3 regions of the Cypionkella sp. TWP1-2-1b2 genome follow, and region 3 is predicted to be linked to each of the others. Evidence: riboswitches for the same ligand, from Rfam matches in the RefSeq annotation. Region 3 holds a riboswitch; each other region holds the start of a gene.

What was found. A riboswitch is a leader RNA that binds a small molecule or an ion and turns the genes downstream of it on or off. The one in region 3 is predicted to bind cobalamin.
Positions count from the first base shown of each region.
Region 1: linked by a shared signal. The riboswitch ahead of ACP7AP_RS09705 (CbtB domain-containing protein) and the one ahead of ACP7AP_RS20485 (aromatic ring-hydroxylating oxygenase subunit alpha) in region 3 are both predicted to bind cobalamin.
Region 2: linked by a shared signal. The riboswitch ahead of ACP7AP_RS09635 (DUF1636 family protein) and the one ahead of ACP7AP_RS20485 (aromatic ring-hydroxylating oxygenase subunit alpha) in region 3 are both predicted to bind cobalamin.

Region 1 covers NZ_JAFCTX010000011.1:130,764-138,333, reverse strand. Annotated here, with positions in the region: gene cobF (precorrin-6A synthase (deacetylating)) at 1-655, opposite strand, end outside; gene ACP7AP_RS09710 (CbtA family protein) at 734-1,525, opposite strand; gene ACP7AP_RS09705 (CbtB domain-containing protein) at 1,530-1,697, opposite strand; cobalamin riboswitch at 1,730-1,947, opposite strand; gene ACP7AP_RS09700 (DUF1636 family protein) at 2,020-2,328, opposite strand; gene cobA (uroporphyrinogen-III C-methyltransferase) at 2,325-3,050, opposite strand; gene ACP7AP_RS09690 (cobyrinate a,c-diamide synthase) at 3,047-4,366, opposite strand; gene cobM (precorrin-4 C(11)-methyltransferase) at 4,363-5,145, opposite strand; gene ACP7AP_RS09680 (cobalamin biosynthesis protein) at 5,142-5,507, opposite strand; gene cbiE (precorrin-6y C5,15-methyltransferase (decarboxylating) subunit CbiE) at 5,504-6,682, opposite strand; gene ACP7AP_RS09670 (cobalt-precorrin-6A reductase) at 6,681-7,421, shown strand; gene cobJ (precorrin-3B C(17)-methyltransferase) at 7,400-7,570, opposite strand, start outside.
Region 2 covers NZ_JAFCTX010000011.1:117,871-125,440, forward strand. Annotated here, with positions in the region: gene cbiB (adenosylcobinamide-phosphate synthase CbiB) at 1-803, shown strand, start outside; gene cobD (threonine-phosphate decarboxylase CobD) at 812-1,771, shown strand; gene bluB (5,6-dimethylbenzimidazole synthase) at 1,771-2,394, shown strand; gene ACP7AP_RS09625 (cobyric acid synthase) at 2,438-3,883, opposite strand; gene cobO (cob(I)yrinic acid a,c-diamide adenosyltransferase) at 4,162-4,821, opposite strand; cobalamin riboswitch at 4,861-5,059, shown strand; gene ACP7AP_RS09635 (DUF1636 family protein) at 5,144-5,509, shown strand; gene cobW (cobalamin biosynthesis protein CobW) at 5,502-6,536, shown strand; gene cobN (cobaltochelatase subunit CobN) at 6,540-7,570, shown strand, end outside.
Region 3 covers NZ_JAFCTX010000043.1:23,801-31,370, forward strand. Annotated here, with positions in the region: gene ACP7AP_RS20480 (2Fe-2S iron-sulfur cluster-binding protein) at 1-631, opposite strand, end outside; gene ACP7AP_RS20485 (aromatic ring-hydroxylating oxygenase subunit alpha) at 635-1,873, opposite strand; cobalamin riboswitch at 1,944-2,143, opposite strand; tRNA gene ACP7AP_RS20490 (tRNA-Lys) at 2,316-2,391, opposite strand; gene dapF (diaminopimelate epimerase) at 2,488-3,336, shown strand; gene mtaB (tRNA (N(6)-L-threonylcarbamoyladenosine(37)-C(2))-methylthiotransferase MtaB) at 3,333-4,601, shown strand; gene ACP7AP_RS20505 (NAD(P)/FAD-dependent oxidoreductase) at 4,870-5,895, opposite strand; gene mnmD (tRNA (5-methylaminomethyl-2-thiouridine)(34)-methyltransferase MnmD) at 5,936-6,601, shown strand; gene ACP7AP_RS20515 (DMT family transporter) at 6,598-7,467, shown strand; gene ACP7AP_RS20520 (DMT family transporter) at 7,464-7,570, shown strand, end outside.

The sequences.
Region 1 (7,570 bases), on a different contig from region 3:
CCCCCACCTCGGCCAGCGGCCCCTCCACAATAATCTCCTCAGCCATCCCCACATACCCCCCCCACCAGATAGTCACCCCTGCCGGATCAATACTCTGGAACGAACACTCCCCATCCAGCATCACCACAGCTGTATCGACGCCCGCAGGAAACCCCTCCTCCCGCAACCGCCGCCCCGTGGTGACAATAAACGGTGCGCCGATCTCATTCAAAGCCACCCCATGCGCCGCCGTCAGCGCATGAATAGACGTCACCCCTGGCACCACATGCACCCGCTCGGCGGGCACCAACCGCGCAGCAATCCTCAGCGTGGAATCATAGAGCGAGGGGTCGCCCCACACCAGCAACGCGACCTTTGCTGCCCCGCCAATCGCCGCCGTCCAAACGTCCGCGATCCGGTCATGCCAATCTTCCACCCGCGCCCTATAATCCGCGATGCGCGCGTCCCGCACCGGCAGATCAAATTCGACGATCCGGGTCGCAGGATTGCTCAGCACATCACGGCAGATCGCGAGGCGCAGTTCTGCCAGATCGGCTTTGCCCTCGCCCTTGCGGGGGATCAGGATCAGATCTGCGGCGTTGATTGCCTTGATGGCTTGCAGGGTGAGGTGGTCGGGATTGCCGGTGCCGATGCCGATGAGGGTAAGATCAAACATGGGGCCTCCTATAGCTGCGCTATTTGCAGCAGAACGCGCGCCAACCGCAAGGATCGGCGCGCGTAGATTTTCATCCGCTTACTGTGGGCGCGACCAGAGCCAGCCCGAAAGCGCGCCCATAGCCGACCATACGATCAGACCGACCCCCAACGAGCGTGCCGCGAAGGTTGAAGCCAGTTCGGGCGGGGCGACGCCGGAGTAACTTTCTAATTCGGGTGCGCCGATCACGTGCGGGATCGCAAGCAGCAGCACCGCGCCGATCACCGAAGCCACACCCTTGCCGTAGCCCAACAGCCCCAATCCAGCCGCGGTGCAGAGCGCGGTGCCGATCCACCAGATTTGACGCGCGGTCAGATCGGCGGCCATGGTGCCGGGCAGTTCCGGCTCTAATCCCATCGCCGGGGCGAGTTGGAAGGCGGCGTAGCCCGCGATGCCCCAGAGCAGGCCTTCGCGCAGGGTCACGCGTTTGCCAAACACTTCAGCAAGGCCATAACCTGCAACCAGAAAAAGGGCATAGCCGACATAGGCCAAACCGAAGAACAGGCTGGTCCAAGCGTTGCGCGAGGCTGCGCCGTCTTCTTCGGCGGCCTCATGCTTGTGCTCATGGCCGTCAGCCTGCGCAGCGTCGGGCGCTTCAGTTGTTGCGGGAGCGGTTGCTGTGACATCTGCGGCAGAAGCTTCGGGGGCGGCATGGTAGTGATCGTCCGCGTGACCGCCTGCTGCGACCCCGTTGAAATGCACCAATGCGCCGGTTTCATATTGCTCGCCCAGAAGAATAAGCTTCTGCACAAACACAAAATGCAGCAGGGCCGCAAGCAGGCCTGCCGCAAAACCAGCGAACACCGCGCTGGTCAGCATACGTTGGATCATGCGTTTAGTGGCAGGGGAAGCCAGAGGCGTGACGCACATCATGTGCCGCGTCATGCAGGGTCTGCGAATGGGCAAAACCGGTCAAGAACACTGTCGAGGCGCCAATCATTGCAACAAACAGCACCGACATCAGCGCGGTTGTTTTGCTGGAAGCGAGGGTCTTCGTGGTCATTCTATTCTCCATACCGTCACACCCGACGGTGTTTAGCGTTTCTTTGCGTGGCCGGTCTCCTGGCTCGCGGGTCGTAGCAGGCTTCCACCTTCCCAGCCTTAAGGGGCCAGTGGCACATCGGAAGCACGCTCACCGCATACAGTCGCGGGGGCGGCTGAGGCTTGGGGTGCCGATTGGTCCACCCATTCCTCATTCTCGTTTCAGTCCAGACGCTTTGCGTTTTTAGAACACCATGCATATTCATCAGTCACCTAAGCCCCGGTTTGGGTCAAGCAGAAATGCGGCTTTTGAAGGGTCAGAGGCGACACAATGGTCGATTACATCAGGCCGGAATGCGGGCGATGGCCTTGCTGCGCAGACTGCCCAGCACGCGGGCGTCGAGGAAGTTACCGTCCGGCGAGGCGGCATAAAGGCGAGCGAAATTTTCAAGCTCGGGCAGATCAGCGGCGGTAATCTCGCCGAACAGATAGGCGGTTTTGCCATCCGCGCGGAAGGCTATGGATTGGTCGCGCGTGCAGCCAGACATACATTCGATTTCAAGCACTTCGACGGCGGCAGGCATGGCTTCGCGCAGAGTGTCGGCAAAACCCTCGCGGCCCAACTGGCACAGGGTGCAGACGTAAAGTCTCATGCCGGGAACTCGGCCAAGGGGCCGTAGAAGATCAGCGCAGGGTGCGGGCTGGTTGCAGTTTGCAGATGGGTCGCAAGGCTGGCAATGGTGTGGCGGGTGATTTTTTGATCGGGGATTGAGACCGCCTCGGCCAGCAGCGCAGGTGTGTCGGCTGGCAGGCCGTGGGCGATCAGCCGAGCGGCGAGATCGGCGAAGGTGCGGCGGCCCATGTAGACCACAGTGGTGGCAAGAGGGTCGGCGAGGGCGGCCATATTGGTGTTTTCCGGCAGGCTGCCTGTCACATCCGCCCCGGTGATGAATTGCACGCGCCGCGCGGTCAGACGACGGGTCAATGGGATGCCGTAGGCCGCGGCAGCAGCAGAGGCAGAGGTGACGCCGGGGATAATTTCGTATGAAATTCCCGCCTGTTGCAGGGCAACCAACTCCTCCTCCAGCCGTCCGAACATGCCGCAATCGCCGGATTTCAGCCGTACCACGCGCTGGCCAGCAAGCGCATGATCGACCAACAGGCGGCTGACGTGATCTTGTTTCGGCGAGGGCCGCCCGGCGCGTTTGCCGACCGCGATCAGGTCAGCGGATTTGGCGGCAAGGCCAAGGATTGGACCAGAGGAAAGATCGTCAAACAGCACCACTTCGGCAGTTGAAAGGCGGTTCACGGCCTTGACGGTCAATAGCTCGGGATCGCCGGGACCGGAGGAAACGAAGGATACAAAGCCGGTCATGTCGCCTCTGCGATCAGATGGAAGAAGGTGCCGGACGATTGGCCGCCGCCCGTTTGGATGCGGAGCGATCCGGTTTCTGCAACAGTGGTATCGGTTGCATCGCAGACTTGCGCAAGGGGGGCATCGGGTTGGGCCGTGATGGTGGCGTAGTGGAATTCGTGGCCGCGGAGCCGGGTACGGGCGGGGTGGCCGACGATGGGGACATTGGTTTGCGCAAGACGGTAGCCCAGATGCATGCGGCGTTTGGCAAAGCTGGTCTCTAGCCCCAGAAGCCCTGTCATTTCATGCCGCTCACCTTGCGCGTCGATCAGGCCCGCACCCATCGCCATATAGCCGCCGCACTCGCCATGTACCGGTTTGGTCTGAGCAAAGGCTTGCAGAGATTGGCGAAAATGCGCATTGGCGGCGAGTTTTCCGGCGTGAAGCTCGGGATAGCCGCCCGGCAGCCAGCAGGTTTCCGCTGTCGGATCTGGGGCCTCATCTTGCAGCGGCGAGAATGGCAGGATCGTGGCCCCCGCCGCGCGCCATCCGGCCAGAAGATGCGGGTAGATGAAGGAAAACGCAGCGTCTCGCGCAAGGGCGATGCGATTGGCCGGAGGCGTGATTTTTAATGGCGGTTGGGGGGGCAGATGGCCACGGGCGGCGGCGCGCAGGGTGTCGAGGTTCAGATTTTCGGCAATGAATGCCCCGGCTTCGGCCAGCAGGGCTTGTAGATGCGGTTGCTCCTCGGCTTGAACGAGGCCCAGATGGCGCTCGGGCAGCGCGATTGAGGCGCGTCGCGGCAGCGCGCCCAGCACCGGGATGCCTGCCGCATGCATCCCCGCGCGCACCAAGGCTTCGTGGCGGGGCGAGGCGACGCGGTTCAAGACCACCCCGGCGAAGGGCATGTCGGGGCGCAGCAGTTGAAAGCCCTTGGCGACGGCAGCGGCGGATTGGGCTTGGCCCGAGACATCCAGCACCAGAACCACCGGCCACCCCATCATCACCGCGATATCGGCGCTGGCTCCGCTGCCAAATTCCCCCGGTTTGGCCACACCATCGAACAGGCCCATCGAGCCTTCAGCGAGGATCAAATCGGCATCTGCCGCTACCGAAGCCAGCCCTGCGATCCGCGCTGGGGTCATCGCCCAACTGTCCAGATTGACAGACGCGCGCCCCGAAGCCGCCGCGTGAAAGGCGGGGTCGATGTAGTCGGGGCCGGATTTGAACGGCTGCACGTTCAGCCCCTGTGCGCGGAAGGCGGCGAGCAGACCGAGCATCAGCGTGGTCTTGCCGGTGCCGGAGGCCGGGGCGGAAATGAGCAATCCGGGGATCATTGGGCTTCCGGGAAGCGCGGATCGGTGCCGACGGGGCGGAAGCGGCGGTCGTAGTCGCCGGCATAGAGGCGGCTTTCCTCGAAGCCTTCGGCGGCGAGGGCGGGGCCGACGAGGATCAGCGCTGTGCGCTCCATTTCCGCGCCGATAGCAGTTTGTAGTGTGGACAGCGTGGCGCGGACGATGCGCTCATCCGGCCAAGTGGCGCGCCAGACCACGGCGACGGGGCAATCGGGGCCATAGTGGGGGGTGAGGTCTTTCACCACGTTTTCAAGCACATGCACCGAGAGGTGGATGGCAAGGGTGGCGCCGGTGGCAGCAAAGGCAGGCAGGTTTTCACGCTCTGGCATCGCGGTGGCGCGGCCTGAGGTGCGGGTGAGGACAACGGATTGGGTCAGGCCCGGCAGGGTCAGTTCGGTGGCGAGGGCAGCGGCAGCGGCGGCGAACGACGGCACGCCGGGGGTCACATCATAGGGGATATTCAGGGCGCGCAGGCGGCGCAGTTGCTCGCCCATCGCCGACCACACCGACAGATCACCGGAATGCAGGCGGGCGACATCTTGACCCGCGGCATGGGCGGCGGCGAGTTCGGCGATGATCTCGTCCAGCGACAAGGGGGCGGTGTTGGTGATCTTGGCACCCGGCGGACAATGCGCCAGCAGGGCTTGCGGCACCAGCGATCCGGCATAAAGGCAGACCGGGCTGGAGGCGATCAGATCGCGGCCACGCAGGGTGATTAGATCAGGCGCGCCGGGGCCTGCGCCGATGAAATGGATGGTCATGGGATGCTCCTTTCGGCAAGGGCTGCGGTGGCCATGCCGTCTTGGGATGTGACGCGGGGGCCTAAAAGCCGTGCGCCGGGGCCAGCGGCGGCAAGCGCTGCGGCTTCGGCGAGGCTGCCGGTGCCATAGCGAGCCTGGACGCGGACGGACTGGGTCAGGGTGGGCTGGTTACGCAGACGTTCCAAGGGAACTGCGTGCAGATGCAGGGCCATTTCGGCGGCAAGGGCTTGGATGACAGGGGAGTCAGCTTTGTCCTTGGCGGTGGCGAGGGCCTGCGCCGCATCACCTCCGGCGCGGGCCAAAGCGTCGCGCAGGCTGTCGATCCCGGCATCTTTGCGAAAGCCTATGCCTGCAACGATCATCGGATCGCACTCAACTGCACGACCGGGCGGGTGGCATCCCAGCCACGCATCCGACCTATGGGCGCAGCTGCCGCAAGCTCGATGCGCAGAAGGGTGCCACCGCGTTGGGCATGTTGCCCTGCCAGCAGGCTTTCGGTTTCCAAGGTGACGCCGTTGGCGACGATGCGGGTGCCTTCTGGCAAAATTTGCCAGAGTTGATCGTAGAGGGCTGCGTTGCCACCACCGCCAATGAACACGGCATCCGGGATCGGGTGGGCGGTGAGGGTTTCGGATGCGGTGCCTTCGATACAGGTCAGGCGGTGGTCCACGCCGAAATTCAGCGCGTTGGCGCGGATGTTGATGGCGCGGTCGGGGCGGAGTTCAAACGCCAAGGCACGACCTCCGGCCAAGCACCATTCGACCGAGATCGAGCCGGAACCTGCACCGATGTCCCACAACACTTCGCCTGCGCGCGGAGCGAGTGCCGATAGGGTCAGCGCACGGACTGGGCGTTTGGTGATCTGGCCGTCATGCGCGAACAAAGCGTCGTCGAGGCCGGAGGCGCGCGATAGGCCTTGACCTGCGGTGATCTCGATGGCGACGGCGACGGGGGCTTTGATCTCGGTCAGGGCGAAGGTTGCGGCGGTGGTTTCGCGGATACGTTGATTTGGGCCGCCAAGGGCTTCCAGCACGGTCAGATGGGCGGTAAATCCCTGATCTGTCAGCCACTTTGCCAAGGCTTGCGGGGCGTTGCCGTCTCTCACCAAGCAAATCGCGCGATGGCCTTTGGTCAGCACAGGACGCAGGCGAGCGAAGGGGGCGGCGTGCAGCCCGTGGCAGGTGGTGTCCTCCATCCGCCAGCCGAGATGGGCGGCGGCGAGTTGGAAGGTGGAGGGCGCGGGGAAAGCTTGCCATTCGTCGCGGGCAAGGTGGGCAGTCAGGCTGCTGCCCGCACCGAACCAGAACGGATCGCCCGAGGCGATGATAGCGACGTTTTGGCCTTTGCAGGCCAGCACAGGGGCCACCGAAAACGGCATGGGCCATGCGCGGCCTTTGGCACCCGCTGCCGCCAAATCCAAATGACGCGGGCCGCCGAAGATGATTTCGGCCTGCGCCAGTGCGGCACGGCTTGCATCTGACAGGCCCGGCAGGCCATCTTCCCCCAAACCGATGATTGCAATCCAAGGCTTATCCATGACGCGCATTCTTCTGCTGGGGGGCACCACCGAGGCCAGCGCTTTGGCGCGGACATTGGCGGCTGCCGGGAAGGACGCGGTGTTTTCTTATGCGGGTCGCACCGATAGCCCGGTGGCGCAGCCCTTGCCGACGCGAATTGGCGGATTTGGCGGGATTGACGGCTTGGTCGAATACCTGCGGGCCGAGAGGATTGGTGCTGTGGTCGATGCCACGCATCCCTTCGCCGCACAGATGAGCCGTAATGCGGTTGAGGCTTGCGGGCGGGTTGGGGTGCCATTGTTGGGGTTGCAGCGGGCGGCTTGGGTGGCCGCTGCGGGTGATAATTGGGTGCATGTCGGCAGTATGGAGGCGGCTGTTGACGCCCTGCCCGATGCGCAGGCACGGGTGTTTCTGGCGATTGGCAAGCAGAACCTGGGGTGTTTCGCGGCGAAACAACATCACTATCTGCTGCGGCTGGTCGATGCGCCCGCAGTGGCTCCGCTGCCCGATTGCACTGTGGTTCTGGCGCGGGGTCCGTTTGAGGTAGAGAGTGATAAGGCGCTGCTGATGCAGCATAATATCAGCCATATCGTCGCCAAGAACGCAGGCGGCGCGGGGGCCGAGGCCAAGCTGATCGCCGCACGGGCTTTGGGGATTCCCGTGGTGATGATTGAGCGCCCCGCCCTGCCCGCGCGGGAGGTCGCAGCTTCGGTGGCTGAGGTGATGGGCTGGTTGTCTCATGCCGACCTTGGGGTGTAGACAAAGCGACCAACCCGGCGGGTGGCGGAGTTGCCGACGATCACAACCGTGCGCATGTCGGCCATTTCCGGGGTGGCTTCGGCGAGGGTGACGGTCTGGATGCGTTCTTCAGGGGTGGAAACCGCACGGGCGAAGGTGATCAGGCGGTT
Region 2 (7,570 bases), on a different contig from region 3:
ACGATTCTGCACGCGAAAGGTCGCGCCGGATGGCAGGGATGGCGACGGCGCTGGTGGTGATCGGCGTCACGGGCGGTGTGGCGTGGGCGTTGCAATGCGCGCTGCCGGCGGGCTGGCCGGGCATTGTGATCGGCGGTGTGCTGGCTTGGCCGCTGCTGGCACTGCGGTCGATGTACGTCCATGTCGCGGCGGTGATTTCCCCGTTGCAAAGCAACGATTTGGAACAGGCGCGCTTTGCGGTCTCGATGATCGTCGGGCGCAATGCTGCCGTGTTGGATCAGGCTGGCGTGGCGCGGGCGGCGATGGAATCTCTCGCAGAAAACACCTCGGATGGCATTGTGGCCCCACTGTTTTGGGGCGCGATTTTGGGTCTGCCGGGTATCGCCGCCTACAAAGCGATCAACACGCTGGACTCGATGATTGGCCACCGCACGCCACGGTTTGAGGCGTTCGGCTGGGTCTCGGCCCGTATCGACGATCTGGTCAATCTGATCCCGGCGCGACTGACGGGGGCGGTGTTTGCGCTGGTCTCCACCGCGCCGCGAAAGGCGGTAAACGTTATGTGGCGCGATGCTGGTCTGCACCGCTCGCCCAACGCGGGCTGGCCAGAGGCCGCGATGGCCGCTGGCCTTGGCGTGCGGCTGTCCGGCCCGCGCGTTTATGCCGACCGCGTGGCGGAGGAGCCTTGGGTCAACGCGGACGCCCCAGATCCGACCCCCGCCGATCTGCAACGAGGCCTTGCGCTTTATGTCCGGGCGATGTTTGTGCTGGGCGCAGCGCTGCTCGGTTTGGCGCTGGTCTGAGGGGGCAGATGCGCGACCACGGGGGGAATATCGACGGGGCAATCGCTCGCTTTGGCGGTGTGGATTGGATTGATCTGTCGACTGGCATCAACCGCGTGCCCTATAGGGTCCCAGTTTTGCAGCGCGAAGACTGGACGATGCTGCCCACTCAAACCGCCAAGCAAGCCTTGTTGGATGTCGCCGCCAAAACCTATCGTTGCACCGCCCCAATGCTGGCGGTGGCGGGTGCGCAGGCGGCAATCCAGATGATCCCCCGGCTTGGCAAACCGGGAAAGGCCCGTGTGCTGGGGCCGACCTATAACGAACATGCAGCCAGCCTGCACGCCGCTGGTTGGAGCGTTGAACAGGTCAGTCAGTTCGGCCAGTTGGCGGGGGCCGACCTCGCTGTGGTGGTGAACCCCAATAATCCCGATGGTCGATCCTATGCGCCCGCTGATCTGCTGGCTTTGGCCGCGCAAGTCGGGCGCTTGGTGGTGGATGAAAGTTTCGCCGATGCGCAGCCGGAGCTGTCCTTGCTGCCGCAAGCCGGGCAGGCGGGTCTGCTGGTGCTGCGTTCTTTCGGCAAGTTCTACGGGTTGGCCGGGGTGCGGTTGGGCTTTGTGATTGGCTGTGCGGAAGACATCGCGGCTTTGCAGGAAATGTCGGGGCCTTGGCCTGTGAATGGTGCTGCCCTGCGGATTGGGGCTGTGGCTTTGGCGGATGCAGCTTGGGCCGAGACGACAGTGCAACGGCTGCGGTCGGAGGTTGCACAGGCCGATGTTTTGGCGCAGGCCGCAGGCTGGCAACTGGTCGGCGGCTGCGAATTGTTCCGCAGCTATGAGACGCCGGATGCAGAAACCGCACAATTCCGACTGGCAAAACAGCGAATCTGGAGCAGAATCTTTCCCTATTCAAACCGATGGCTGCGGATCGGCCTTCCCGGCTCGCCTGGTGAATGGGCGCGACTGACCCGCGCTTTGGAGGTATGATGCAGTTCACCCCAGACGAATCCGCCACCCTGTTGCGCATCCTGCAATGGCGCCGCGACGTGCGGCATTTCCGCCCTGATCCGGTGGATGAGGCGGTGTTGGAGCGGCTTCGCGCCACGATGGATTGCGCGCCTTCGGTCGGCAACGCGCGGCCTTGGCGGGTAATCCGGGTCGATGATCTCAGCCTGCGCGCCGCCGTGCGGGCCAATTTCAGCCGTTGCAACGCTGAGGCCGCAAAGCTTTACTGCGGCGAAAAGCACGCGGAATATCTGGCGCTGAAACTGGCGGGGCTTGAGATCGCCCCGGTGCAACTGGCGGTGTTCAACGTGATGGACCCAGAGGCCGGGCATGGCCTAGGTCGGCAGACGCTGCCCGAAACGCTGCGGCAATCGACGGCGATGGCTGTTCATACTTTGTGGCTGGCGGCGCGGGCCGAGAATTTAGGCATCGGCATGGTTTCAATTTTGGAGCCACAAGACATCGAAGCGCTGCTGAGTGTGCCAGAAGGCTGGGAGTTTGCTGCCTATCTCTGCCTCGGCCATCCTGAATTCATGGATGACACCCCGCTTTTACACCGCACGGGCTGGCAGGAAAACACCCAGACCGAATGGCCGCGGCGCTGAGGTCGCTCTTCAAGCCTGTCAGCTTTCATCGCTGCGTCGGCGCTTATCTTGCCAAACCAAGCAGCGCTGTGACGTCGACATGCGCCTCCATATGTGCGGCCAAGGCATCTAAAACGGCGTCAACTCCAGCGCTGTAGTGCAAGCCCGAAGCCTGCGCGCCGATCTGGCGCAGGAAGCCCGCGCGAAATTGGTCGTTGGCGAACATGCCGTGCAGATAGCTGCCCATCACGCAGCCGTTGGCTGAAACTGCGCCTTCGGCTTGGCCGTTAACATAGGCGAACGGGCGGGCGCGATCAGGCCCCTCAGTACGCCCGATATGAATCTCATAGCCCTGCATCGCAAGCCCGGTGGCGGCATGAACAGCTTCGGTCCGCGTCAGCCGCTTGTCCGGGGTCATCAAGGTTTCGACATTCAAAGCGCAAAGGCCCAAGGTTTCGCCCATTGGCCCCTCAATCCCCTCAGGATCACGCACAATTTGGCCAAGCATCTGATAGCCGCCACAAATCCCCAGCACGCGACCGCCGCGCCGCAGATGCGCCGCCAGATCCACATCCCAGCCCTGCGCCCGCAGATAAGCCAGATCGCCGCGTGTGGATTTCGAGCCGGGAATGATCACCAGATCGGTATCGCCGGGGATGGCTTGGCCAGCCCGCACCATCTGCAAACTGACGCCAGCTTCCAGAGCCAAAGGGTCGAGGTCGTCGAAATTTGCAATCCGCGACAACACCAGCGCCGCGATTTTATATCCACCCGCGCCGCCCCCCTTCGGCAAGTCGAGGGCATCCTCGGCAGGCAGCTTTGACGCAGCCTCAAAAAACGGCACCACGCCAAACCCGTGCCAACCTGTGCGGGCCTCAATCAGTTTATAGCCGTCGTCAAACAAGCGGGGGTCGCCGCGAAACTTGTTGATCAAAAACCCCGCGATCATCGCATTATCCGCAGGGTCCAGCACCGCCTGCGTGCCGACAATCTGCGCAATCACGCCGCCGCGATCAATATCGCCGGTCAGAATTACCGGGCAATTCGCCGCCCGCGCAAAGCCCATATTGGCGATGTCGCCCGAGCGCAGATTGACCTCGGCTGGCGACCCTGCACCCTCGACAATCACCAGATCAAATTGCGATTTCAACCGCTTGAAGCTGTCCAGAACCGAAGCCATCAGTGAGGGCTTCAACGCCGCATAATCGCGGGCCTTCACCGTGGCGATGCGCTTGCCCTGCACCACAACTTGGCTTCCGGTTTCAGATTCAGGCTTCAGCAACACCGGGTTCATATCGGTATGCGGCTCCAGCCCACAAGCCAAAGCCTGCAACGCCTGCGCGCGGCCAATCTCACCGCCATCGGCCGTCACTGCTGCGTTGTTGGACATGTTCTGCGGCTTGAACGGAGCCACCGAAAGCCCGCGCAGTTTAGCCGCACGGCAAAGGCCTGCCACTAGTAAAGACTTGCCGACGTTGGAGCCTGCGCCTTGGATCATCAGGGCTTTCATCGCGACCCTCCAGCGTTGGTTTGGCGGAGGTTTCGGAAGTCTCCGGCGAGAGTATTTTCTTCCAGCATGAAAGCCAAAGAATGTCGGCGCAGCATCTCGGGCCGATTGCGCGGGGGAGATGCTGCGCTTTCACACTGGGCGATCATCGGGGCTCCCCCCTGTACCGCTTCCCCGTTTTGGAACCAGAAGGTTAACATTTCGTTGCTTTCATACTGGCGAAAATACTCCGGGGGTTTGGGGGCTGGCCCCCAATCTATCCTGTCAGCAAAGCCACCAGATCAAAATTCCACCCCCGGCTGCGCCTTGATACCCGACCGGAACGGGTGCTTCACCAGCGTCATTTCCGTCACCAAATCCGCCGCCTCAATCAACTCTGGCTTAGCGTTCCGCCCGGTCATAACCACATGGGTGAGCGGCGGTTTTTCAGCGGCCAGAAACGCCAGCACCTCGGCGATATCCAGATAGTCATAGCGCAAGGCGATGTTGATCTCATCCAGTAGCACCAGCCGATTGCCGGGATCGCGGATCAGCTCTTTTGCCTTCTCCCAGCCCTTCGCGGCCATCGCGATATCGCGGGCGCGGTCTTGGGTTTCCCAAGTAAAGCCCTCACCCATCGCGTGAAACTCGCAGAGATCGGAGAAATGCGTCTCGATGATCCGCCGCTCGCCGGTATCCCAAGCGCCTTTGATGAATTGCACAACCGCGCAGGGCATCTCATGCGCGATGCAGCGCAGAATCATCCCGAATCCGCTCGAAGATTTACCTTTTCCCGCCCCAGTATGGACGATCAGCAACCCCTTATCGCCAGCCTTGCCGGCCATGATCTTATCGCGCGCGGCCTTCTTCTTCGCCATCTTTCGCGCGTGGCGGGCGTTTTCATCACCTGATACGTCGCTATCGGAGGTCGCTTCAATCACGGGCAGCTCTGGGTCGGCCATTGGGGGTTTTCCGTTGCTTGACAAGGGGCGCAATTCTGCCACAGGTGGGCAGGTGTTGGTTCCTGTTTATGACAGGCGAAGAGGGAATGCGAAAGGGGGCAACCCCAAAAGCTGCCGCCCCCGCGACCGTGACCGGAGAGGTTGCCCGAGGCCACTGGAGCAATCCGGGAAGGCGGGCCACCGTGGGGGAAGCCCCGTATCCGCAAGCCGGGAGACCTGCCAGCGCAAGACTGAACGGGCGAACGGGGTGTTTCGCAACCAGCAGGCAAGGCCCCTTGGCCGTGCCTTTCTGGCCATCCCATCGCTCAATTTGGATAGGCTGATGACCGTAACGCTGCATGTCTGCACCACCTGTAAGGCCGGAGAGGTCGTAGAAGACGGGGAGGCATTGCCGGGTGCGCGGCTTCATGCGGCCTTGTTGGTGGGCGAAATTCCTGAGGGTCTGCGCATCGTCGGCGTCCCCTGTCTGTCCGCCTGCAATTCTGGTGCGGCGGTGGCGCTTTCGGCTCCCGGCCGGTGGTCCTATGTCTATGGCCGTCTGACCGAGGCCGATGCGCCTGACATTCTGCTCGGCGCTGCGGCCTATCTCGCCGCCCCCGATGGTATCGTGCCGTGGCGTGCGCGCCCGGTGATTTTCCGCAAGCAAAGCCTTGCCCGTATCCCGCCTTTGGAGCTTCCCGATGTCTGACCTCGCAAAAATCCCCGTCACCGTGATCACCGGCTTTCTCGGGGCTGGTAAAACCACGCTGATCCGTCATCTGATGCAGAACCCGCAGGGCAAGCGTCTGGCGATCCTGGTCAATGAATTCGGCACCGTTGGCGTCGATGGCGATATCCTCAAATCCTGCGCGGATGCGAATTGTCCGGTGGAGAATATTGTTGAACTCGCCAACGGCTGCATCTGCTGCACCGTCGCTGACGATTTCATCCCGACCATCGAGGCATTGATGGCACTGCCCGTGCGCCCCGATCATATCATCATTGAGACCTCTGGCCTCGCTTTGCCGAAACCTTTGTTGAAGGCGTTCGACTGGCCCGCGATCCGCTCGAAAATCACTGTCGATGGCGTGATCGCTTTGGCCGATGCCGAGGCCGTCGCCGCTGGCCGGTTTGCGCCCAGTGTCGAGGCGGTGGATGCGCAGCGTGCTGCTGATCCGTCGTTGGATCATGAAACCCCGCTGTCGGAAGTGTTCGAGGATCAAATCGCCTGCGCCGATATCATCCTGATGTCGAAGGCCGATCTGGCAGGGGAAGCGGGCCTCGCTGCAGCCCGCGCCGTGATAATGGCGGAATCGCCCCGGCCAATCCCGATCCTGTCAATGTCGGAAGGTATCATTGACCCGGCCTTGATCCTTGGTCTGAACGCGAAAGCCGAGGATGATCTCGCCGCGCGCCCGTCGCATCACGATGGCCATGACGACCACGAGCATGACGATTTTGACACCGTGGTGATTGATCTGCCCGAGATCAGCGATATTGACGCGCTTGTCACCGCCATCCAGCGCCTTGCCGATGAACAGCACATCCTGCGCGTCAAAGGCTATGTCGCCGTTGCGGGCAAGCCAATGCGTTTGCTGGTGCAAGCGGTTGGCGCACGGGTGCGGCATCAGTTTGATCGCGCGTGGGGTGCATCCCCGCGCCAAGGCCAGCTTGTGGTGATTGCCGAGCATCACCACGTTGATCTGGCCGCGATCCGCTCTGTGCTGGGGGCCTAAACCATGCATGTCGTCTTCCGCGAAAGCCATGGGCTGGAGGATACGCAAACCCCGTTTGATCTGGGTCAGACCCCGGCCGAGCTGGTGGTTTTGTCGTTTTCCGACAGTGACCTCGGCGCGTTCGCGGCAGGCTGGCATCGCGCCCGCGACGGGGCAGGGGCGGGCAAACTGCCCACTCTGCGCCTCGCCAACTTAGTTGCCTTACAACACCCGATGTCGGTCGATACCTATGTCCAGAAAACCCTGCCGGGCGTCAAAGGCATCCTTGTCCGTCTGATCGGTGGCGAGAATTACTGGCCCTACGGATTGATGCAACTGCAAGACCTCGCCCGCCGTCAGGGCATCGCTTTGGCCGTGCTGCCCGCCGATGGCCGCGCAGATAGCGCGCTCGACGCCCATTCCACCTTGCCCATAAGCACCCTGCGCCGTCTGTCCGCGCTGTGTGACGCTGGCGGAGCGGTCGCTGCGCAGGCTGCCTTGGCGCAACTGGCGCTTGCCGCTGGGCTCTACGCTGGCCCGGTGCCGGGCGATAAAACCGTGCCCGATTGTGGCTGGTATGACCCCGACTTTGGCGTGATCCCGCAACCCGCCGCCACAGGCCAAACCATCGCCGTGACCTTCTACCGCAGCTACGTCACCGCCGCCGACACCGACCCGGTGGATGCCCTGATCCGCGCCTTTCGCGCGCGCGGCTTTGCAGCCTACGGCCTGTTCGTTCCCTCGCTAAAAGCCCCCAATGCCGACACCTTCCTACGCGCAGCCCTCGCCCACCTGATCCCATGCGCCATCGTCAACGCCACCGCCTTTTCCGCCCGTGGCACCGACGGCACCACCCCCCTAGACGCAACAGGCTGCCCCGTCTTCCAAGTCGCCCTCTCTACTGCTCGCAAGCGCGACTGGAACGCGTCCGAGCGCGGCCTTTCTCCCGCTGATTTGGCCATGCATGTCGTGCTGCCCGAAGTCGATGGCCGCATCTTCTCGGGGGTCGTCAGCTTCAAATCGCCTGGAAAACGCGACCCGGATCTGCAATTCTC
Region 3 (7,570 bases):
TGATCTGGCTCAATCGCCCCCGGAACCCCGGCCAAGCCCGGAATGGATCGCTTTCCTCCACCGTAAAGCGCAACTGCAACCCCGGCACTCGATTGGCAAATTGCTCCAATCGCTCACGGAAGATGATCTCTGACGGGCGCTTGGCGGCATGGACAAACACGATGTCCGGCATCTGCCCCGAATCCCACGCCCAGGTCGTCATCGACATCATCGGCGTGATCCCCGACCCTGCCGAGATCATCAGATATTTCTGCGACGGGTGGCGATGAAAGCTGAAAATCCCCGCAGGCCCAAACGCCTTGATCTGCATCCCCGGTTTCAGATGATCCAGCATCCAGCGCGTGCCGACGCTCGTGCTTTGCGCCTTCACCGTAATGGTGATCGACAACGGCCGCGACGGCGACGATGACAAAGTATAGGTCCGCTGCACATTGCCCTTCGGCCCCACCTTTGGGTCTACCGGCAGATCGAGCGTGATGAACTGCCCCGGCTGATAGTCAAACCAAGCCCCGTTCGGCGCGCGGAAGGCAAAGGTGGCGGTGTCATCATTTTCCGGCACCACCATCGAACATTCCAGCATCTGGCTGTCGTTCCAAGGCTCGGTTGACCAGTTCGGACTTGTGTACGGCATGATCTACTCCGCCGCCATCGCGGGCTTGGGGGCCGTGCGTTCAGTCATGGTTTTGCAATACCAATCGACAAACTGGATAACGCCCTCTTCCTGAATCGTCGAATAGGGGCCGGGCTCGTAAGCAGGTGACAGAATACCCTTCTGGTTTTCCTCCACCACCTGACGATCCTCGTCATTGGTGTGCATCCACACGTCGGTCAAACGCTCCAGATCGTAATCCACGCCCTCAACCGCATCCTTATGCACCAGCCAAGTCGTCGTCACCTGCGTTTCGGTGGCCGAGATCGGCAGCACCCGGAACGTAATCGCATGATCGCCCAAGAAATGGTTCCAGGTGTTCGGATAGTGGTAAAACAACAGGCTACCCGCATCATTGAACGGCATCGTCCCCAAGCGCTTGGCCACCGCCGCTTTGGTGTCCATCGTGTAGCTTTCGGCATTGTTCAAAAGCGGCACCCGCGCCAACCGCCATTGCATCGCCGCATCATGAGTGAACCGAGACGGCAACCCCGCCGCCTCACACCGCGTCCAATGCGCCAAAATCTCGTCGCTGGCCTCATCCGGCCCATTCATCGCGCCGATCTTCGGATTGTCCGAAAATGTCCGGCACAACGACGGATGCGCACCGCCGCAATGATAACACTCGCGGTTGTTCTCAATCACCAGCTTCCAGTTGCCGTTCTCCACGATGGTCGATGAAAATGCTACCTTGGTATCCTTCAACCCCGAAGGTGCGAGATAGGTCATCGCCGTCTTCGCCAATTCCGCAATCGGCGGCGGCACTTGCGCGAGGCAAATGAAAACCATCCCACCCAGATCAACGCAATGCACCTTTTTCAACCCATGCTCTGCCGGGTTAAACCTTTCCTGCATATCCCGCGCATATTGCAGCTTGCCGTCCAGATCATAGGTCCACTGGTGATACGGGCAGACCAATTTCGGCCCCGAACCCGTCTCCTTGGCACACAACCTTTGCCCGCGATGCCGACACACATTATGAAACGCCCGGATCATCCCATCATTGCCGCGCGTCAACACCACCGGATAAGCCCCGACCTGCAAGGTCAGAAACGCCCCAGCCTTCGGCAACGTGACCGCAGGGGCCGCAAACAGCCACTCCCGGTAAAAGATCTGCGCGAGATCGGCGTTATAGACGCCCTCATCGCAATAAAGCGCATGGCTCAGCGCATAATCCTTACGGCGCGCGCCCAATTCAGCGTGGATTTCGGCGGGATTCAACATATGGCACCTCGTAGGTCCGCGCCTCCCGCGGGGACAGTTGCATTGGCGGACCGGAGCATTCCGGCCGGGCTGGTCGTCTCGGTGCAAGGCTGGTTTCCGGGCTGCGAAACTGGGCCAAATTGCCCCGCCGTGACACCTTCCCAGAGCATATGCCCCAGTGGCCTCCTGTCACAGCTTAAGTTTCCTCACCGTTGCGGGGGCAGCGCCGGCATTGCACCGGCTTCCCAATTCTCCATGCTTGCGAATGGCACCTTGCCGCTTCAATAAACACGGCTTTCTGAGTCGCGATAGATCATTTGCGACCTCTCTGCACACACCAAAGACGCCGCCGCTTTTCCCTGCAAATCAAAGCCCCAACGCCTGATTCGCGGGCGACCCAAGCACACCCAACCCCCGAAAATACCAAAGGCCCAACCGTTTCCGGTCGGGCCTTAAGGTGTGGTGGTGAGCCGGACGGGACTCGAACCCATGACCCGCTGATTAAAAGTCAGCTGCTCTACCAACTGAGCTACCGGCCCACAACTGTCGCGCTGATTAGGGTGCGGGCCGGATAGGGTCAAGAGACAAAACGCGTGGCTCTGGCAAAAAGCTGCGCTGCGGCGTATAGGCAGGCGATGGAAAACGCCGCCAACAGCCCGAAAAACCCAAGCGCCATTGCCTTCATGAAGATGCATGGCGCAGGAAATGACTTTGTGATCATCGACTCGCGGGGCCGCGAGGCGGTGGTAACGTCCAAGCTGGCGCAAGCCTTGGGCGATCGTCACCGGGGCACCGGCTTTGACCAACTGGCCGAGATCCGCGATTCGCAAACCGCCGATTTCGCTTTGGATTTCTGGAACAGCGACGGCAGCCGCGCCGGCGCCTGCGGCAACGCCACCCGCTGCGTGTCTGATTACATGATGAACGAACTTGCCCGTGACACGCTGACCCTAACCACCGAACGCGGCCAACTCCACGCAATCCGCCTTCCAGATGGCCGCGTCTCGGTCAACATGGGCCACCCGCAACTGGAATGGTCCGAAATCCCGCTGTCGCACGCGGTCGATACCCTGAACCTCCCCCTCCTCGGCAACCCCGCCGCCATCGGCATGGGCAACCCACACTGCGTGTTCTTCGTCGCTGATGCCGAAACGGTCAACCTGACCGTTGAGGGCCCCGGCACCGAGCATCACGACCTGTTCCCGCAGCGCACGAATGTAGAATTTGCCCATCTGATCGCCCCCGACCACCTGCGGATGCGGGTGTGGGAGCGTGGCGCAGGCGTCACCCTCGCCTGCGGCTCTGGCACCTGCGCCACCGTGGTCGCCGCCCACCTGCGCGGCCTCACCGGGCGCTCTGTCACCGTCGAGGCTGACGGTGGCACCCTGCACGTCGATTGGCGCGAGGATGGCGTTTGGCTCACCGGCCCCACCGCACATATCTTCAACGGCACCCTGACACCCGCCTTTCTGGCCACCCTATGAACGCCCCGATCTCAAAGCCCCCGATCTTCGCCACCCTCGGCTGCCGCCTCAACGCTTACGAGACTGAGGCGATGAAAGAACTCGCCGCAGCCGCAGGCATTGAAGGTGCTGTGGTGATAAACACCTGCGCCGTCACCGCCGAAGCCGTGCGCAAAGCCAAACAGGAAATCCGCAAACTCGCCCGCGAAAACCCCGGCGCGCAGATCATCGTCACCGGATGCGCCGCCCAGACCGAGCCCGAAACCTTCGCCGCCATGGCCGAGGTCACCAAAGTCATCGGCAATACCGAGAAAATGCAAGCGGCAACGTGGGCCAGCCTCAAAGCCCCCGACCTGATTGGCATCACCGAAAAGGTGCAGGTCGATGACATCATGTCGGTGAAAGAAACCGCAGGCCACCTGATCGACGGCTTCGGCCGCCACCGCGCCTATGTCCAAGTGCAAAACGGCTGCGACCACCGCTGCACCTTCTGCATCATCCCCTTTGGGCGCGGCAATTCCCGCTCCGTCCCCGCTGGCGTGGTGATCGAGCAGATCAAACGCCTCGTCGACAAAGGCTTCAACGAAGTCGTCCTCACCGGAGTCGATCTCACCTCATGGGGCGCAGACCTCCCCGCCCAGCAGCGCCTCGGCGATCTCGTCATGCGCATCCTGCGCCTTATCCCCGACCTGCCCCGCCTGCGGATCAGCTCCATCGACAGCATTGAGGCCGACGACACCCTGATGGCGGCCATCGCCACCGAGTCCCGCCTGATGCCCCACCTGCACCTATCCTTACAAGCAGGTGACGACATGATCCTGAAACGCATGAAGCGCCGCCATCTGCGTGACGACGCCATCCGCTTTTGTGAAGACGCCAAAAAACTCCGCCCCGACATGATCTTCGGTGCCGACATCATCGCAGGCTTCCCAACTGAGTCCGAAGATATGTTCGCCAATTCCCTAAAACTGGTCGAAGACTGCAACCTAACCTTCCTGCACGTCTTCCCCTTCAGCCCCCGCAAAGGCACCCCCGCCGCCCGTATGCCGCAACTGCAAGGCCCCGAGATCAAATCCCGCGCCGCGCGACTCCGCGCCGTCGGAGACGCCGCTTTGCAGCTGCATCTGCGCGGCCAAATCGGCCAATCCCACCGCATCCTGCTCGAAGGTCCCCGCATGGGTCGCACCGAGCAATTCACCGAGGTCGCCTTTGCGGCAGACCACCCCGAAGGCCAAATCCTCACCGCCACCATTCGTGGCACCAAAGGCGCGCGCCTGCTGGCCTAAGGAGCGGTGGGTTGAAAACCCACCCCACGGCTTTCCTGCAATGCTCCGCTCTGCATAGGATGTCAGATGCCTCCGGCGGGGATATTTGAGCAGAGAGGATGACCAAGATCTCCAGCCCCTCACAATTTCACATTGGCCTAAATATCCCCGCCGGAGGCTTCTCCAGTCCCGGCAGGCCAAACGCCCAAAAGTAAACGCAAAGTTAACAACCCTAACCTAACCCCTTGATCCCAAATAGCCCCAGCCCCTGTCCACGCGTGGACACGCCTCAAATCCGAAACCCCTCCGGGATCAAATCCCGCCCCTCCAACACCAGATCCACCATCACCTCCGCCACCTTGGGGGCCATGCCAAAGCCAATCTTGAACCCGCCATTGGCGACAAAATGCCCCGCCCGCCCCGGCCAAGCCCCCAACAACGGCGCGCGAGACTTCGCCCGCGGCCGCACCCCCGCCCATCTCTCTACCACCTCAGCCCCCGCCAGCACCGGCAAAGCGGCCACCGCCCGCGCGTGCAAATCCTCCACCTGACGATCGACGCCCAGATGATCCCAAACCGCCTCAGACGTAGACCCCACCGCCACCGTCCCATCGACATGTGGCACCACATGCAGCCCATCGACAAACAACTGCGGCAACTCTTCCGCCGGATAGCGCAGCAAAATCGCCTGCCCCTTCACTCCGCCGCCGACAACCCGCCCCAAATCCAAACCTAAGCTGGCCAACCCCGCCAACCCAGTCGCCCAAACCACCGGACCGACCTCCTCCGCCTCGCCCACCACAACCTCCCCCCCCGCACCCTCAATCGCCACCACTAAAGCCGCACAGGCCATCCGAGGCTGCACCCGCGCGCTCAAAGTATCCTCAACCAGCCATCCCGACGGGCTGAAAGGCTCCCACGCCAATCCCGTCGCAGGAACAACACGCCAAACCGCCTCGCCCCGCCACAACCCTTCCGCCGACACCCCACGCGCCCGCGCCAATTCCACAGCAGCCGCATCCGCCAAAGGCTGCAACCGTCCAACCCTTCCATAGCCCGACACCAACCCCGACGCTGCCTCCACCGCCCCCCACCAGTCCGCAGCCATCAGCAAACTGTCCAACTGAAACGCCTTCTTGCCGTTCCAGCTTTCCGGCACATGCGGGCTAAGCGCCCCGACTACACCGCCCGAAGATCCCGCCCCCACCCCAACCGCCTCAATCACCCGCACGCACGCACCCCGCCGCGCCGCCTCCCATGCCACCGAAAGCCCGAAAATCCCTGCCCCTCGCACCGTCAGATCTACCCTTGCCATTCCAACCTACCTTGCCCATGGTCCGCCCGACCAAGGGCATATGACAATGACCACCTCCCCACAATCTGCCCTAAGCTGGCAAGACGGCGTGATCCCCGTCTCGACCCGCTTCGACGACCCGTATTTCTCCAAAAACGACGGCCTGTCCGAAACCCGCCACGTTTTCTTGGCTGGCAACGACCTGCCCGCCCGCCTGACCCCCGGTTTTCACGTCGCTGAACTGGGCTTCGGCACCGGCTTGAACCTGCTGGCCCTGTCGCTGATCACAAAAACCTCCACCCGCTTCACAAGTTTTGAGGCCTTCCCCCTCGCGTCAGCAGACATCGCCCGCGCGCTGGATCACTTCCCCGAAGCCCGCGCCGTGGCCGACCCCTTACTGACTGCATGGTCCAACGGCCAAACCAGTTTCCATCTCGGCAACATCCAAGTCGAAATCATCCTGGGCGACGCCCGCGACACCCTCGCGAAATGGCCCCACAAAGCCGACGCATGGTTCCTCGACGGCTTCTCGCCCGCAAAAAACCCCGAACTCTGGTCGCCAGACATCCTGGCGCAAGTCGCCCGCCACACCGCCACAAACGGCACCTTCGCCACCTACACCGCCGCAGGCCATGTCCGTCGCGCCTTGCAAGACGCTGGCTTCCAAGTAGAACGCCGCCCCGGCCATGGCCGCAAAAAGCACATGTCCGCAGGAACGCTGAAATGAACAACCGCAAAGGCATCCTGCTGATGATCGCCGCCATCGCGGCCTTCGCGGTGCAAGACGCTCTGTCGCGGCTACTGGCGGGCCAATACAACACGCTGATGGTGGTGATGATCCGCTATTGGGTGTTTGCCGCCTTCGTGATCACCCTGGCCCTGCGCCGTCCCGAGGGCCTCCGCGCTGCCCTGCGTTCTCGCCGCCCCATAGCCCAAGCGCTCCGCGCCACCCTGCTGGTGGTGGAAATCTGCGTCATGGTCTACGCCTACACCCTGATCGGCCTGATCAACGCCCACGCGGTGTTCGCGGTCTGCCCGCTGATCGTCGTTGCCCTCTCCGGCCCGATCTTGGGCGAGAAACTGACATGGCAACGCTGGGCCACCGTCGGCATTGGCCTGATCGGCGTGCTGATCATCCTGCGCCCCGGCCAAGGCGTGTTCTCTTGGGCCGCCCTCCTCCCCCTGATCACCGCCCTGTTCTTCGCCGCCTACAGCGTGCTGACCCGCCTCACCGCGCGGGACGAGGCGTTTTTCCCCAGCTTCTTCTGGCCCGCCTTCCTCGGGGCCATCATGATGACCGCCCTAGGCCTGCCGCAATGGCAACCGATCCAAGCCCAAGACTGGCCGATCTTCGCCACCTATGCCGTGATCTCAATCCTCTCCAACTGGCTGTTGCAGAAAACCTACGAAGTGGCCGAGGCCTCTGCCGTGCAACCCTTCGCCTATCTGCATTTCGTGTTCATCGCCCTCTTAGGCATCACCTTCTTCGATGAACACCTCGCCCTGCCCGTGCTGATCGGTGCTGCCCTGATCATCGCCGCAGGCATCTACTCGCTGTGGCAGACCCGTGCGGCCCCCAAGGTATCCCCATGAAAACCGAACAAAATCTGAAACTCGGCATCTGGCTGATGGTCGCCAGCACCGTGGTGTTCGCGCTGCAAGACGGCATCTCGCGGCACTTGGGCGGCTCTTACAA